DNA from 3 places in the Ensifer sp. Root127 genome. Region 3 is predicted to be linked to each of the others. Evidence: predicted binding sites of a transcription regulator. Region 3 holds the regulator's gene; each other region holds the start of a gene.
The links. The regulator PhoB, encoded in region 3, activates phosphate uptake and scavenging genes when phosphate is short. The targets are predictions, from matches to a motif close to TGTCATNNANCTGTCAT.
Positions count from the first base shown of each region.

Region 1 (4,922 bases), 400 kb from region 3:
TTGAGTTTCTGTTGCCCCCCACCGCCGAGTTCGGGCAGCATGATGTGGCGCGCGTAGCGGGCAATTTCCGATGATTCGAGGCTTGTACTAGTCATGAGCGGACACTTTCCATGATCGGCTCCATCATCCCGATACGCTTCCGTGCTCCACCGTCAGGAACCGGCCGCGATCGCCGAGCGCGTCGAACATCGCACGGTCCGTCCCGGTCATGAAGGCCTGGCCGCCAAGTCCGTCGACGAGATCGAATAGGGCGGCGCGGCGGCCCATGTCGAGATGCGCGGCGATCTCGTCGAGCAGCAGGATAGGAGCGTGACCGGTCATGTCGCCGACGAGGCGCGCATGGGCAAGAACCAGGCCGACGAGCAGCGCCTTTTGCTCGCCGGTCGAGCAGCGCTCGGCTTCCATGTCCTTTTCGCGGTGGCGAATCAGGAGGTCGGTGCGGTGCGGTCCGTCCAGTGTCCGGCCGGCGGCCGCGTCGCGCGCCCGGCCCTCGCGCAGCATGGTGAGATATTGTTCTTCGAGGTCGAAGGCTGGCTTGTGGCTCTCGTCGTCGAGGAAGCCCGCCAGCGCCAGGCGCGCAGATGGAAAGACGCTGTCGCCGGTGTTTCTCTCGACGAGCGCCGTCAGCAGACCCAGCATCTCCTGCCGTGCGAGCGCCATCGACACGCCGAGCCCCGCCATTTCCCGCTCGATGGCAGTCAACCAGGCCGGGTCGGGACGAAAGTCGCTGAGGAGCCGATTGCGGCTACGCATGGCACGGTCGAATTCGCTGGCGCGCTTCCCATGCTCCGGATCGAGCGAAAGCACCAGCCGATCGAGGAAACGGCGGCGATCGGCCGACGGGCCGGTGAAGAGCCCGTCCATGGCCGGCGTCAGCCACAGCACGCGCAGATGGTCGGTCAGCTCATCGACCGTACTCGCTGTCGTGCCGTTCAGCCGCAGGCGTCGTGATTGCCCCTCACTGGTGCCGGCCGTGCCGGTACCGATCTCGACCGGGCCTTCCATGCCCACGACTTCGGCAAAGACCGAGAAGCCGTCGCTTGCGCCGACGCGAGCGACATCGGCATAGGCCGCACGCCTGAGGCCACGGCCTGGCGACAGAAACGACACCGCTTCCATCAGATTGGTCTTGCCGGCGCCGTTCTCGCCGGTCAGCACGACGTGCCTCTGGTCGAGCGCCAGCGACAGCGCCGCATAATTGCGGAACTCGCTCAGCTTCAGGCGATTGAGAAAGACCTTTTGTGGCATTTCGGGTCCGGATTCGACGTCGGCGCCAGTCGCAGCGCCACGCGTCGAACAGGACGTGCAAAGGACGCTGCAACACTTGCTGCATAGCTCCATAAATCGATGCCGATTTAAGGAGCTATGCAGTAGGACGAAAGCGGGCTTTAAGGCAAGACGAAAGGTGACCTGAGTCATTTCCAGGCAAAATTGCGCGATAACGGCGGGGAAAGCCTTATAATCCCAGTCGTTCAGCGCTTTTCTTGATCGCTTGCGTACAATATGACAGCCGCATGACAATCCACGAACGGATATATTTGTGATGCTGGCTTGGTTCCGCAAACTCCTTCCCCGCGAAGACAGCTTTTTCGATCTCTTCGCGCAACATTCGCGTACCGTCGTCGGTGCCGCCGAAGCGCTCGACAAGCTCCTCGCCGGCGGCGACGATCTCGAAAAGCACTGCGACCGGATCGTCGCGCTTGAAGACGAGGCAGACGGTGTCACCCGCGAAGTGCTTCTGGCCGTTCGTCGCTCCTTCATCACGCCGTTCGATCGTGGCGACATCAAGGATCTCATCCAGTCGATGGACGATGCCATCGACATGATGCACAAGACGGTCAAGACCATCCGGCTCTACGAGCAGAAGACCTTCGATCCGGGCATGAAGGAAATGGGCGTCATCGTCGTCCAGGCGGCGCACCTGATCGCCGAGGCCATTCCGCTGCTCAATCGCATCGGCGTCAACCACGGCCGGCTCATCGCCATCGCCGAAGAGGTCACGCGCATCGAAGGCCGGTCCGACGAGCTGCACGACCAGGGCCTGAAGGATCTTTTCCGCCGCTACGGTGCCAACAATGCCATGGCCTACATTATCGGTAGCGAGATCTACGGCGAGCTCGAGAAGGTCGTCGACCGCTTCGAGGACGTCGCCAACGAGATCAGCGGCATCGTGATCGAGAACGTCTGATGGACGCGACGCTCGCCCTGCCGTTGCTCGTCGCCCTCATTGCAATCGCCCTGTTCTTCGACTTTCTCAACGGGCTGCATGACGCCGCCAACTCGATCGCAACCATCGTTTCGACCCGGGTGCTCCGGCCGCAATATGCGGTCATGTGGGCGGCGTTCTTCAATTTCATCGCCTTCCTGTTTTTCGGCCTGCATGTGGCCGAGACGCTCGGACGCGGCATCATCGATCCCGGCATCGTTACGCCGCTGGTGATCTTCTCGGCCCTGATGGGGGCGATCGTCTGGAACATCGCGACCTGGATCTTCGGCATTCCGTCGAGTTCGTCGCATGCGCTGATCGGCGGCCTCGTCGGTGCCGGCCTAGCCCGCACTGGCGGCGATGCCATCGTCTGGACCGGTCTCTTGAAGACGGTCGGCGCCATCGTGATGTCGCCGATGATCGGCTTCTTCCTGGCGCTGCTCCTGATCCTCATCGTTTCCTGGCTGTTCGTGCGCCGGACGCCTTTTGCTGTCGACCGTACCTTTCGGGTGATGCAGTTCGTCTCGGCGTCGCTCTATTCGCTCGGCCACGGCGGCAACGATGCGCAAAAGACCATGGGCATCATCGCCGTGCTCTTGTTCTCGCAGGGCTATCTCGGCTCCGAGTTCTATGTGCCGTTCTGGGTGGTGATCACCTGCCAGGCGGCGATCGCGCTCGGCACGCTGTTGGGCGGCTGGCGCATCGTGCACACCATGGGCTCGAAGATCACCAAGCTCAATCCGATGCAGGGCTTCTGCGCGGAAACCGGCGGCGCCATCACGCTGTTTGCCGCCACCTGGCTCGGCATTCCGGTGTCGACCACCCACACGATCACCGGCGCGATCATCGGCGTGGGTGCCGCCAAGCGTGTCTCGGCGGTGCGCTGGGGCCTTGCCGGCAACATTGTCATCGCCTGGTTCGTGACGATGCCGGCCGCTGCTGCGATTTCGGCGCTCACCTACTTCGCAGTCGATCTGTTCCTGTGACCCTGTCCGCCTCCGGCTGCAATGCCGGGGGCGGGGCTCGCGGTTGGGGAGAGAGCCTCCGCATTGGCGGTGGGACTGAGCGTCATGAGACGATCCAGTTCAGGGAACAGGCGTCCGACTTTCGGTTGCAAGGCTCGTCCGGGATATCCGGCCCGGTCGTGATCGCGACTTGGGCGGCGCCCATCAAGATGTAGCGAATGGGGGTTGCGCATGAACGGTCGCGCCCACAGCCGCGCAGCGGTTCACGGGTCCCAGTGCGGAGGATCGCCAAAGGTCTTCTTCAGATGATCGGTAATTGCCCGGAGCTTGGCCGACGGCCGTCGGCCCTCCGGATGGGCCATGTAGATGAATTCCGGCTCTGGGCGAAAACCGACATCGATCTCGCGAAGCCGACCGTCGCGCACCGCAGGACCGCAGATGAATGTCGGCAGCAGCGCGATGCCGAGCCCGGCGACGGCAGCATCGTGGATCATGTCGCCGTTGTTGATGCGCAGCGCCATGCGGGCGCGGATAACGGTCGAACCGGTCGGCCCCTCGAACCGCCAGTCGGAAGCGCCGCGATTGGTGTAGAAGATACCGCGGTGATCGTTGAGTTCCGCAAGCGAGGCCGGCGTGCCGTTGCGATCGAGATAGTCGGGCGAGGCGACCAGCAGGCGCCTGCTTTTGGCAAGCTTCCACACGACCAGCCGTGAATCGGCGATGATCCCGTGGCGCACGATGGCGTCATAACCCTCCGAGGCGACATCGACCCGGCGATCGTCGAGATCGAGCGTCAATTCGACCTCGGGATGTGCCGCCAGAAAGGGGTAAAGGGCAGGCCCGAGATGCAGATGCCCGAAACTGACCGGGGCGGCGATCCGCAATGGTCCGGTCAGCGTCCCGCGGCGCTCCGCCAGATCGCTGGCGGCGGCCTGCACCTCGCTGACGATCCGCACCGCGCGCTCGCGAAAGGCGATGCCATCTTCGGTGAGAGTCAGCTTGCGCGTCGTGCGATGCAACAGCGTTGCGTTCAGGTGGCGTTCCAGGTCCGAGACCCGTTCGCTGATCACGGATTTCGACAGCCGCAGCCGGCGCGCCGCCTCGCTGATCGAGCCGGCTTCCGCAACTGCGACAAAGGCAGCAATTCCTTCGATCTTCAGCATCGTTCGGCATTTCCGAATTCGAGTTCCATCATTGGCAGACTAATCCGAACGGCAATCTTCGGCCATATCTATTGGCAACGAAGGACGGCGGTCGATGGAAAGAAGACCGGTCCCAAGCCAACCCAACAGCCAGGCCAACCCAAAAGAAGGAATTCCATCATGCCACGTTTGCACAACAAGACCGCGCTCATCACCGGCGGCACCAGCGGCATCGGCCTCGAAACGGCGCGCCAGTTCATCGCCGAGGGTGCCCGGGTCGCCGTTACCGGCACCAATCCGAAGAACATTGCCGAAGCACGCAAGATACTCGGCGAAGGCGCCGTCATCATCCAGGCCGATGCCGGCAACGCCGCCGGACAGGCGGCGGTTGCCGAGCAAGTCAAGGCCGCCTTCGGCCATCTTGACATCCTCTTCGTCAACGCCGGCATCGCCAAGCTTCAGCCGATCGAAAAATGGGACGAAGCCAGCTTCGACCAGTCGCTCGCGATCAACGTCAAGGGCCCGTTCTTCCTGATCCAGGCGCTGCTGCCGATCTTCTCCAACCCCGCCTCGATCGTGCTCAACACCTCGATCAACGCCCATATCGGC
Region 1 covers NZ_LMDX01000001.1:1,349,601-1,354,522, reverse strand. The annotation lists gene ASD03_RS06460 (molybdopterin-synthase adenylyltransferase MoeB) at 1-95, opposite strand, end outside; gene recF (DNA replication/repair protein RecF) at 124-1,248, opposite strand; gene ASD03_RS06450 (DUF47 family protein) at 1,544-2,188, shown strand; gene ASD03_RS06445 (inorganic phosphate transporter) at 2,188-3,192, shown strand; gene ASD03_RS06440 (LysR family transcriptional regulator) at 3,435-4,334, opposite strand; gene ASD03_RS06435 (SDR family oxidoreductase) at 4,494-4,922, shown strand, end outside.
Region 1: a site for PhoB is predicted at 1,504-1,520, ahead of ASD03_RS06450 (DUF47 family protein). Genes of this name have one in related genera too.

Region 2 (4,922 bases), 780 kb from region 3:
CGTGTCAAGTCCATCGTCGGCAGATTCCTTGAACATTCCCGCATATTCTGCTTCGGCAACGGTCACGGCCTTCCATCGGAGAATGCGCTTGTCTATATCGGCTCGGCGGATATGATGCCGCGAAATCTGGACCGGCGGGTTGAGACGCTTGTGCCTCTTATCAACCGGACTGTGCACGAACAGGTACTTTCGCAGATCATGCTGGGCAATCTCATCGATAACCAGCAGAGCTACGAAATTCTTCCCGACGGTACGTCTCGCCGGATGGAAGTCGGCAAGGACGCCGAACCTTTCAACGCGCAGCACTATTTCATGACCAATCCCAGCCTCTCCGGCCGGGGTGAAGCCCTGAAGTCCAGTGCACCGAAGCTGATTGCCGGCTGGAAGAGCAGCTGGCACAAGTAAAACGGAATTGCATGGTCGAATCTGAAGCGCAGGGGCGTCTGCCCGGCATCCGCCCGGTTTCCGTTGTGGATATCGGCTCCAACTCCATTCGCCTTGTCGTCTACGAAGGCCTGAGCCGCGCTCCGGCCATGCTGTTCAACGAGAAGGTCATGTGCGGTCTGGGCAAGGGCATCGATGCCACCGGACGCATGGACGAGGAGAGCGTCGAGCGCGCTCTCCGGGCGCTGCATCGCTTTCATGCGCTGTCGCAGCAGGCGCGTGCGACCTCCATGTATGTTCTGGCCACCGCAGCCGCTCGCGAGGCGAGCAACGGACCTGCCTTCATCGAGAAGGCCGAGGCGATCCTCGGCCACAAGGTGCGCATCCTCACCGGCGAAGAGGAAGCCTATTTCTCCGCCATGGGCATCGTCAGCGGCTATCACGACCCTGATGGAGTGGTCGGTGACCTTGGCGGTGGCTCGCTGGAACTTGTCGAGGTCAGCGGCACAAAGATCGGCAAGGGCATCACCCTGCCGCTCGGGGGTATCCGCCTCTTCGAGCATAGCGGCGGCTCGCTGCCGAAGGCTCGCACCTGGGTGCGCAAATTCATGAAAAGCTCGCCGGTGCTGAAGACCGGCACCGGCCGCACCTTTTATGCCGTCGGCGGCACCTGGCGCTCGATCGCCAAGCTGCACATGGAAATCCGAAACTATCCGCTGCATATGATGCAAGGCTACGAGATCTCCTACGACGAGGCGATGGCGCTGCTGCCGGAGGTGATCGAGCCGAGGAACATCAAGCCATCGGCCTATGCGACGATCTCCAAAAGCCGCCGCAGCCTGCTTCCCTTTGGCGCGATCGCGATGCAGGAAGCACTGTCGATCATGAAGCCGGAGCGGATTTCGTTCTCGGCGCTCGGCGTGCGCGAAGGCTATCTCTTCTCTCTGCTGAACGAGAGCGAGCGTGCGCAGGATCCGCTGCTGACCGCCGCCGGCGAAATCGCCATCCTGCGGGCGCGTTCCCCCGAGCATGCCCGCGAACTTGCCGACTGGACCGGCCGCATGGTGCCGTTCTTCGGCGTCGAGGAAACCGAAGAGGAAAGCCGCTATCGCCAGGCTGCCTGCCTGCTCGCCGATATCAGCTGGCGCGCCCATCCGGACTATCGCGGTCTGCAGGCGCTGAACATCATCGCCCACTCGACCTTCTCCGGCATCACCCATGCGGGGCGGGCCTATATCGCGCTCGCCAACTACTATCGCTTCGAAGGCCTGAACGACGATGGCGCGACCGGCGCACTGACCGGCATTACCACGCCGCGACTGCTGGAACTGGCGAAACTGCTCGGCGGCCTGCTGCGCGTCGCCTATCTGTTCTCGGCGTCGATGCCGGGCGTGGCGAGGAATTTGACCTTCCGCAAATCGTCCCTGCCGGATGTCGATCTGGAGATCGTCGTGCCTGCGGCCTATTCGGAATTTGCCGGCGAGCGCCTCGACGGACGGCTGCAGCAGCTCGGCAAGCTGACCGGCAGAAGATTGGCGTTCCAGTTCGAGAGCTGAACGCACTCAGATCTTTGACGAAGGGGCGCGCGGACGCAAATCCGCGCGCCCTTTTTTGATTATTCGGCTTTCAAGAATTCGCCGACTTCGAGCAGAACGAACTCGTTGTCGTCGGCCTTATCAAGCGCCCGGCCGGCCGAGAACGGCAGGTTGTTGTCATTGCCGACGATGATGTGCGTGTCATCGACGCGATCGACGTTTTCGATCGTCACGAACGGCATGTCGTAATAGCCGTCACCACCGCCCTGGCGCTTCTTGTTGTCGGGGTCGGCGATCTTCAGGAGGTCGATGTAACCGATCTTGCGGACGGCCTTGCCGACATTGCTGTCATCGAAGGCAATCTTGTAGACACGTTTCACCTTCGAGCCGACGGCAAAGCAATCCGGCTTCGGATCCTTCGGATCGGCGCAGGCCTTGTCGAGCGTGCCCGCGCCGTTGTCGCGTTCGATCACCAGTGCCGTCTTGTCGTCGAGCATGTTGAAGTCGCCGATTGCCTCGCCGCCTTCGGCCAGCGGATAGAGCCAGCTGCGGCCCGTCCAGGCCTTGGCTGCGACATCGAGTTCGATGACGCGTAGTGTCGGACGGCCATCGGCCTGTTCCACGGTTTCGCTGTCGGTCCAGATCGGCCCTTCGAGCAGACCGTAGAGCTTGGAGCCGTCCTTCGACAGTGCCATGCCTTCATAGCCGCCGGAGCGCTTCAGGTTGAAGGCGGGTGTCTTCTTCGACGGATCGCCCTGCAGTGTCAGGGTCGGATTGTCGGGCGACATAACCGGCTTGCCGTCAACTGTTGTCGCGATGACGTCGGTCAGCTTGCCGTCGACATCGAATTTCAGGATATAGGGACCGAATTCTTCCCCGACCCAGAAGCCGTCGGCGACCGGCTGGATCGACTCAACGTCGAAGTCAGCGCCGGTCAGGTAGCGCTTGTCGGAACCTTCCATGACGATCGGGAAGGGGGCCTTGCGGTCCGGGTCGGTGAGGAACAGTGTTTTCAGCGCCTCGACCTTGCCGGCGTCCCAGTCCATCTTCACGTGGTGCAGCATCAGCATGGCATCGGTTGAGTTCAGCTTGTTGCCGAAGCCGTTGTCGGAAAGGCTCCAGAAGGTGCCGTCTTCCATGGCCCTGATGCCGGAGAAGCCCTGCATCGGCTGGCCGTTGAACGGCAGTGAAAGGCCGGTCGGGCGCACGCCATCCTTGCCGGGCACGGTGCCGAGCGCGTCAGCGCGCTTGCGGTCCGCCGTGGTGAATTTGCCCGATGTCTTCAGGTATTCCGGTGCGTCGGACGGTGCTGCCAGGATCGTGTTTGCCGGTAGGATCGCATGTGCCTTCAGGGTTGCGGGAAAGGCCTTTTCCTCGGCCAGGACGGTCGTCGTCATCAAAAGTGTGAGCGCCGCAGCGGCGAGAAGCGTTTTGGTCATGAAAGTCACCGTGGGTTGGATGCCAAAGTACGGGAACCCGATAGGCGGCTTTGATGACGGTTGGGTGATGCTTGGCTTACAGGCTGGCGAAGCTTTGATGACAGACGAAAGGCGCTGCGCCCGAGGGGAGAAACTCGCCGAGTTCGAATTGTTGCGCGTGACCGGACACTGGTTCCGGGCCGCAACGACCCAGCGGCGCCGGTGCTTCAGCCGGCGAGCGCCAGGCTCGCCCAGCGCCCGGGCGTTACACCGTAGGCACGTTTGAAATGGCGGGTGAAATGGGCCTGGTCGGCAAAGCCGGTTTCGAGCGCGGCACCTGCCAGGCTGTGACCGGCGGCAATCATCCGGCGCGCCTGCTCCAGCCGCCGCATCAGAAGGTAGCGGTGCGGGCTGGTGCCGAGAACCTTGCGGAACTGGCGGGCGAGGGTGAAGCGATCAAGGCCGCTGACGGCCTCGAGTTCCTGCGAGCCGACCGGGCGATCGAGGTTGGCTTTGAGATAGTCCGTCGCCTCGAAACCGCCCGCTTGGCCGACCTGCCGGCAGCCTTGCTTGTCGTGCCGGCATGGCGGCACAAGCCTTCTGCAATGCGTGTAAGAATGTCGTCGAGCGCGAGTTCGTCAATACCGCCGTCGAGATCCATGACGGCCTCGCCGATCGCCTGGCGCAGGGCCACGTCACCAACAACCGGGGCGGCTATGATGGGCAAGGCGCCGCCACTGTCGCCAAGCGCCGCGATCAATCGCTCCGGCTGCAGATACATCATCCTGTAGCGAAGCGTCGCTTCCGTGCCCGCGCCGCCATCGTGCAGTTCGTCGGGGTGAATGATGATGATGCTTCCAGGCGTGCTGTAGCGGCTCTCGCCACGATACTGGAAGGTCTGGATGCCGCCAAGCGTCACGCCAAGCGCATAGGTGTCGTGGCGATGCGGCTCGAAGACCTTGCCGTGCAGCCGGGCCTCGATGCGCTCTATGCCGTCCACCGGTGCCGCGACGCGGATGCCATCGCCCGGCGATCCGCACAATCGTTCAAGATTGATCGCTGCGTCCTCGGTTAAGGCCTCCTTGGGCACGCCCTGATGTCCTGAAATGGAGATACCCGTCATGTTCGACACCAAGTTTGCGATCGTTTTGCGCGACGATCTGGCCACCTGGCAGAAGCTGAACGTCACCGCGTTTCTGGTAACCGGCATCGCCGGGCAGAAACCGGCGATTATCGGCGAACCCTATCGCGACGGCGCCGGCCACATCTACAACGCTCTGAGCGTTCAGCCGATCATCGTGTTATCGGCAGATGGTGCGACGCTTGGCAATATTCAACGCCGTGCGATCGAAAGGGAAATACAAACCTCTGTTTATGTCGATGCGATGTTTTCGACCGGCCACGACAGCGCCAACCGCGCGGTCTTCGCCGAAACGCGACCCGACGGCGCGAAGGTCGCCGGCATCGCCATTCATGCCGACAAGAAGCTGGCCGACAAGATCACCAAGGGTGCAAAACTGCACGGTTGACGGCTAATTGACAGCCACTGGCGGTGCAGGCGTGCCCCCGGCCCGAAGCGCCAGGA
Region 2 covers NZ_LMDX01000001.1:172,621-177,542, reverse strand. The annotation lists gene ASD03_RS00835 (RNA degradosome polyphosphate kinase) at 1-405, shown strand, start outside; gene ppx (exopolyphosphatase) at 417-1,940, shown strand; gene ASD03_RS00825 (esterase-like activity of phytase family protein) at 2,000-3,358, opposite strand; gene ASD03_RS40240 (AraC family transcriptional regulator) at 3,565-3,930, opposite strand; partial or broken gene ASD03_RS40235 (AraC family ligand binding domain-containing protein) at 4,005-4,460, opposite strand; gene ASD03_RS00815 (DUF2000 family protein) at 4,459-4,866, shown strand; gene ASD03_RS00810 (adenylate/guanylate cyclase domain-containing protein) at 4,870-4,922, opposite strand, start outside.
Region 2: a site for PhoB is predicted at 3,445-3,461, ahead of ASD03_RS00825 (esterase-like activity of phytase family protein). Genes of this name have one in related genera too.

Region 3 (4,922 bases):
CTGCCGACGATCATCATCGCCACCCGTGCAGCGTTGAAGGCGGTCCCGCCGTCGATCCGCTCGGCAGCGCTCGGTCTCGGTGCGTCGAAGATGCAGACCATCTTCCACCACGTCCTGCCGCTGGCGATGCCGGGCATCCTGACCGGCACGATCATCGGTCTCGCCCATGCACTTGGCGAAACCGCGCCGCTGCTGTTGATCGGCATGGTCGCCTTCGTCGTCGATTATCCCGGCTCGCCGATGGAGCCGTCGACCGCGCTGCCGGTGCAGATCTACATGTGGGCCAACGAGGCGGAACGCGCCTTCGTCGAGCGCACATCCGGCGCGATCATCATTCTTCTCATCTTCCTCGTCGTCATGAACCTTGGCGCCATTCTGTTGCGACGTCGCTTTGAGCGCCGTTGGTAGTGAGGTAATTACTATGAACATCATGTCAGAAGCAGCAGTCGAAAAAGCCTTGGATCAGAAAATGAACACCGTGCCCTACAAGATGATCGGCAAGGATGTGTCGGTCTACTACGGCGAGAAGCGTGCGCTTTTCGACGTCAATCTCAATATCCGCGAGAACACGGTGACAGCGCTGATCGGCCCTTCGGGCTGCGGCAAGTCGACCTTCCTGCGCACGCTGAACCGCATGAACGACACCATCGAGAACTGCCGCGTCACCGGCAAGATCACGCTCGATGAAGACGACATCTACGACCCGACGATCGACGTCGTGGAACTGCGAGCCCGCGTCGGCATGGTGTTCCAGAAGCCGAACCCGTTCCCGAAGTCGATCTACGACAACGTCGCCTACGGCCCGCGCATCCACGGGCTTGCCCGCACCAAGTCTGAGTTCGACGAAGTCGTCGAGACCAGCCTGCAGAAGGCTGGTTTGTGGAACGAGGTGAAGGATCGCCTGCAGGAGCCGGGCACCGGTCTTTCGGGCGGCCAGCAGCAGCGTCTGTGCATCGCGCGCGCCGTTGCCGTCAGCCCTGAAGTGATCCTGATGGACGAGCCCTGTTCGGCGCTCGATCCGATCGCGACGGCCAAGGTCGAGGAACTGATCCACGAGCTGCGTACCAACTTCACGATCGTCATCGTCACCCACTCGATGCAGCAGGCGGCGCGTGTTTCGCAGCGCACTGCCATGTTCCACCTCGGCAATCTTGTCGAGGAGAACGACACCGACAAGATGTTCACCAATCCGGATGACCAGCGTACCCAGGACTACATCATGGGCCGGTTCGGTTGATGGCCGAAGCTCCTCTTCACCCCGTTTCCTGAACGCGCCCGCAAGGATCGAAGACTATGTCCATGCACATAATGTCCGCCTACGACGAAGAACTGAAATATCTCACGCGCCGCATCTCCGAGATGGGCGGGCTTGCCGAGCAGATGGTGGGCGAATCCGTTCGTGCGCTTGTCAATTCTGACCTCGCCTTGGCGCAGAAGGTGATCTCCGACGACACCATCCTCGATGAAGCCGAACGCCAGATCGGCGAAAAGGCAATCGTCACCATCGCCAAGCGCCAGCCCGTTGCTGCCGACCTGCGCGAGATCATGGGATCGATCCGCATCGCGTCCGATCTGGAGCGCGTCGGCGACCTCGGCAAGAACAACGCCAAGCGTGTCATCGCGGTTGCCGGCTCCGGCATCCCGCGCAAGCTGGCGCGCGGTCTCGAACACCTGGCAGAGCTTGCGCTGGTGCAGCTCAAGGAAGTCCTCGACGTCTACGCTTCCCGCTCGCCGGAGAAGGCCAACAGCATCCGCGAGCGCGACGAGGAGATCGACGCGATCTACACCTCGCTGTTCCGCGAGCTGCTCACCTACATGATGGAAGATCCGCGCAACATCACGCCCTGCACGCATCTTCTCTTCTGTGCCAAGAACATCGAGCGTATCGGCGACCACGCCACCAATATCGCCGAGACGATCTACTACATGGCGACGGGCGCGCAGCCGGAAGGCGAGCGTCCGAAGGACGACAATACGTCGACGCTGGGTGCCGTGAAGGACTAACGCATGTCGCGCAAAAGTGCGCAGCGGTTTTGCGATAACGACATGTGCAAAAACAAGAACTTAAAGCACAACAAGCGCATCTTAGAGATCGCGACGCGCTTTAAGACCCGGATACGTTCGAGTGCCTGCTTATGAACCTGCTCCGGTCGCAGCCCTGGTTGCGGCCCTGCTCTACTGCGTCTGAAGCTATACGTTTTCGCGCGTGCCTATGAAAACGCGCGGAGTGCTCCAGATTCTATATGTTCGAGCATCTCTTTGCGTTCGATCGAACGCGAGACGCTCTGGGTAAGGAGACGTTGCCTGATGTTGCCGAAAATCGCCGTTGTCGAAGACGAAGAGGCGCTGAGTGTCCTGCTGCGTTATAACCTCGAAGCCGAAGGGTTCGATGTTGATACGATCCTGCGCGGAGACGAGGCGGAGATCCGCCTACAGGAGCGCCTCCCGGATCTCCTGATCCTCGACTGGATGCTGCCGGGCGTTTCCGGCATCGAGCTTTGCCGCCGGCTGCGCCAACGTCCGGAAACCGAGCGCCTGCCGATCATCATGCTGACGGCGCGCGGCGAGGAGAGCGAGCGGGTTCGTGGCCTTGCCACCGGCGCCGACGATTATGTCGTCAAGCCGTTCTCGACCCCGGAGCTGATGGCCCGTGTCAAGGCGATGCTGCGGCGCGCCAAGCCCGAGGTCCTCTCGACGCTGCTTCGCTGCGGCGACATCGAGCTCGATCGCGAGACCCATCGCGTGCATCGCCGCACCCGCGAGGTCCGCCTTGGTCCGACGGAATTCCGCCTGCTCGAATTCCTGATGTCGTCGCCGGGCCGGGTGTTCTCGCGCTCGCAACTCCTTGATGGCGTCTGGGGCCACGATATCTATGTCGACGAGCGCACCGTCGACGTGCATGTCGGTCGCTTGCGCAAGGCACTGAATTTCTCGAGCATGCCTGATGTCATCCGCACCGTTCGCGGTGCCGGCTACTCGCTCGAAAGCTGAGCCAGCCGGCCACTGCAGCGCCGCGCATCTTAATGGACGCGCAAAGGTCGCTGTTGCATCTTGAATTGCGGCATGTTTCCTTGAAGCGAATACGAACCAGGGAAACATGCAGCAGCCAATAAAAAAGGGGCCGTGCGGCCCCTTTTCTGCATGTGGTTTTCGGTCGTCTCAGCGAGCGCGACGGCGCTCGGAGGTCGGCTGATAGGCAAGCCGCGCATGGAATGTGCAATAGGGCGAAGCTTCCGGGGAATCGTTGCCGCAGAAGTGGAATTCTTCCTTGAGCGGGTCGCCGATCGGCCATTTGCAGGTGCGCTCGGTCAACTGCGTCAGCTCCAGGCGGCGCGACATTGGCACGACCACATCCGTCTGGATGCGGAAATCCTGTTCGGCGACGAGATCGACTTCGACCTCTTCCTTGAGCACGGTCGCGCCGGCCGCACGGGTAACCGTCCGTGTCGTGACGCGCGAAGCGTAGTTCGGAGCGCGCGGCGCCGAAGTCGGGCGCTGCTTCGGCCGGGTCGCGGCGGTGGTTCCGCCAGCCTTGGCCCTGCCGGGCAGGCTCAGCCGGTGAACCTTGCCGATGACCGCATTGCGGCTGACGCCGCCGAGCTGTGCCGCGATCTGGCTCGCGCTCAGGCCCTCGGACCAAAGCTTCTTCAGTTTTTCCACCCGCTCGTCAGTCCAGTTCATTTCTGCACTCTCCGTTCTCAGCGTTGGCGATGACAGAATCTCTCACCACGCTCCGGACAGGCTCCGGAGCTGCAACGCGATAACACTTTTGGTGACTAGGCCCGCCGCATGCGTCTAGTAATTGAACATTAACCTACTGACCGGCGGACTCCGTGGCAAGAGTCCCGCGAATCGCGCCGAATCGATTTCTTGGTTTTCCCCAACTTGCTCGGTGGGCGTTGCATTTTTGCAAGCCCCGTCGCGTGATTTTTTCGTCGCATGGATCAGACCCGTCCGACCGCACTGCAAAGCTTGGTTTTGTTGACATTGCGCTGCGAAATAGGAATAGTGCCTGCGCCGCCGCAAGGCGGCATTTTTAATTTTTTGCCGCGCTCAACAGGGGCTCGGATCGATGCCGATAGCAATGAAGGAGAGGCTCGCCATGACTGCAACCACGCCGCTTTACGACACCTACATGCGTGCGCCGTTGCGTTTCGAGCGAGGAGAGGGCGTCTGGTTGATCGCCGAAGACGGCTCGCGCTATCTCGACTTCGCCGCCGGCGTCGCCGTCAACTCGCTTGGCCATGCGCATCCGCATCTGGTCGAGGCGTTGAAGGCGCAGGCCGAGAAGGTCTGGCACCTGTCCAACCTTTATGAGGTCCCCGGCCAGGAGAGCCTTGCACGCCGGCTGACGGCCGTCACCTTCGCCGATCGTGTCTTCTTCACCAACTCGGGTGCCGAGGCGCTCGAATGCGCGATCAAGACTGCGCGTCGCTACCACTATGCCAAGGGCAATCCGGAGAAGTTCCACATCATCACCTTCGAGGGTGCCTTCCACGGACGCACGATCGCGACCATCGCGGCGGGTGGTCAGCAGAAGTACATCGAGGGCTTTGGCCCGAAGGCCCCGGGTTTCTATCAGGTTCCCTTCGGCGATATCACGGCGCTCAAGGATGCGATCACCGACGAGACGGCGGCGATCCTGATCGAGCCGATCCAGGGCGAGGGCGGCATCCGCCCGGTCACCAAGGAATTCATGCAGGAGCTGCGCGCGCTTTGCGACGAGTTCGGTCTGCTGCTGATCCTCGACGAGGTCCAGTCCGGCGTCGGCCGCACCGGCAAGCTTTTCGCCTATGAATGGGCTGGCATCCGTCCGGATATCATGGCTGTCGCCAAGGGCATCGGCGGCGGCTTCCCGCTCGGTGCCTGCCTTGCGACCGAAGAGGCGGCTGCCGGCATGGTCGCCGGTACGCACGGTTCGA
Region 3 covers NZ_LMDX01000001.1:953,409-958,330, reverse strand. The annotation lists gene pstA (phosphate ABC transporter permease PstA) at 1-408, shown strand, start outside; gene pstB (phosphate ABC transporter ATP-binding protein PstB) at 422-1,237, shown strand; gene phoU (phosphate signaling complex protein PhoU) at 1,294-2,004, shown strand; gene phoB (phosphate regulon transcriptional regulator PhoB) at 2,308-2,991, shown strand; gene ASD03_RS04495 (GcrA family cell cycle regulator) at 3,160-3,681, opposite strand; gene ASD03_RS04490 (aspartate aminotransferase family protein) at 4,103-4,922, shown strand, end outside.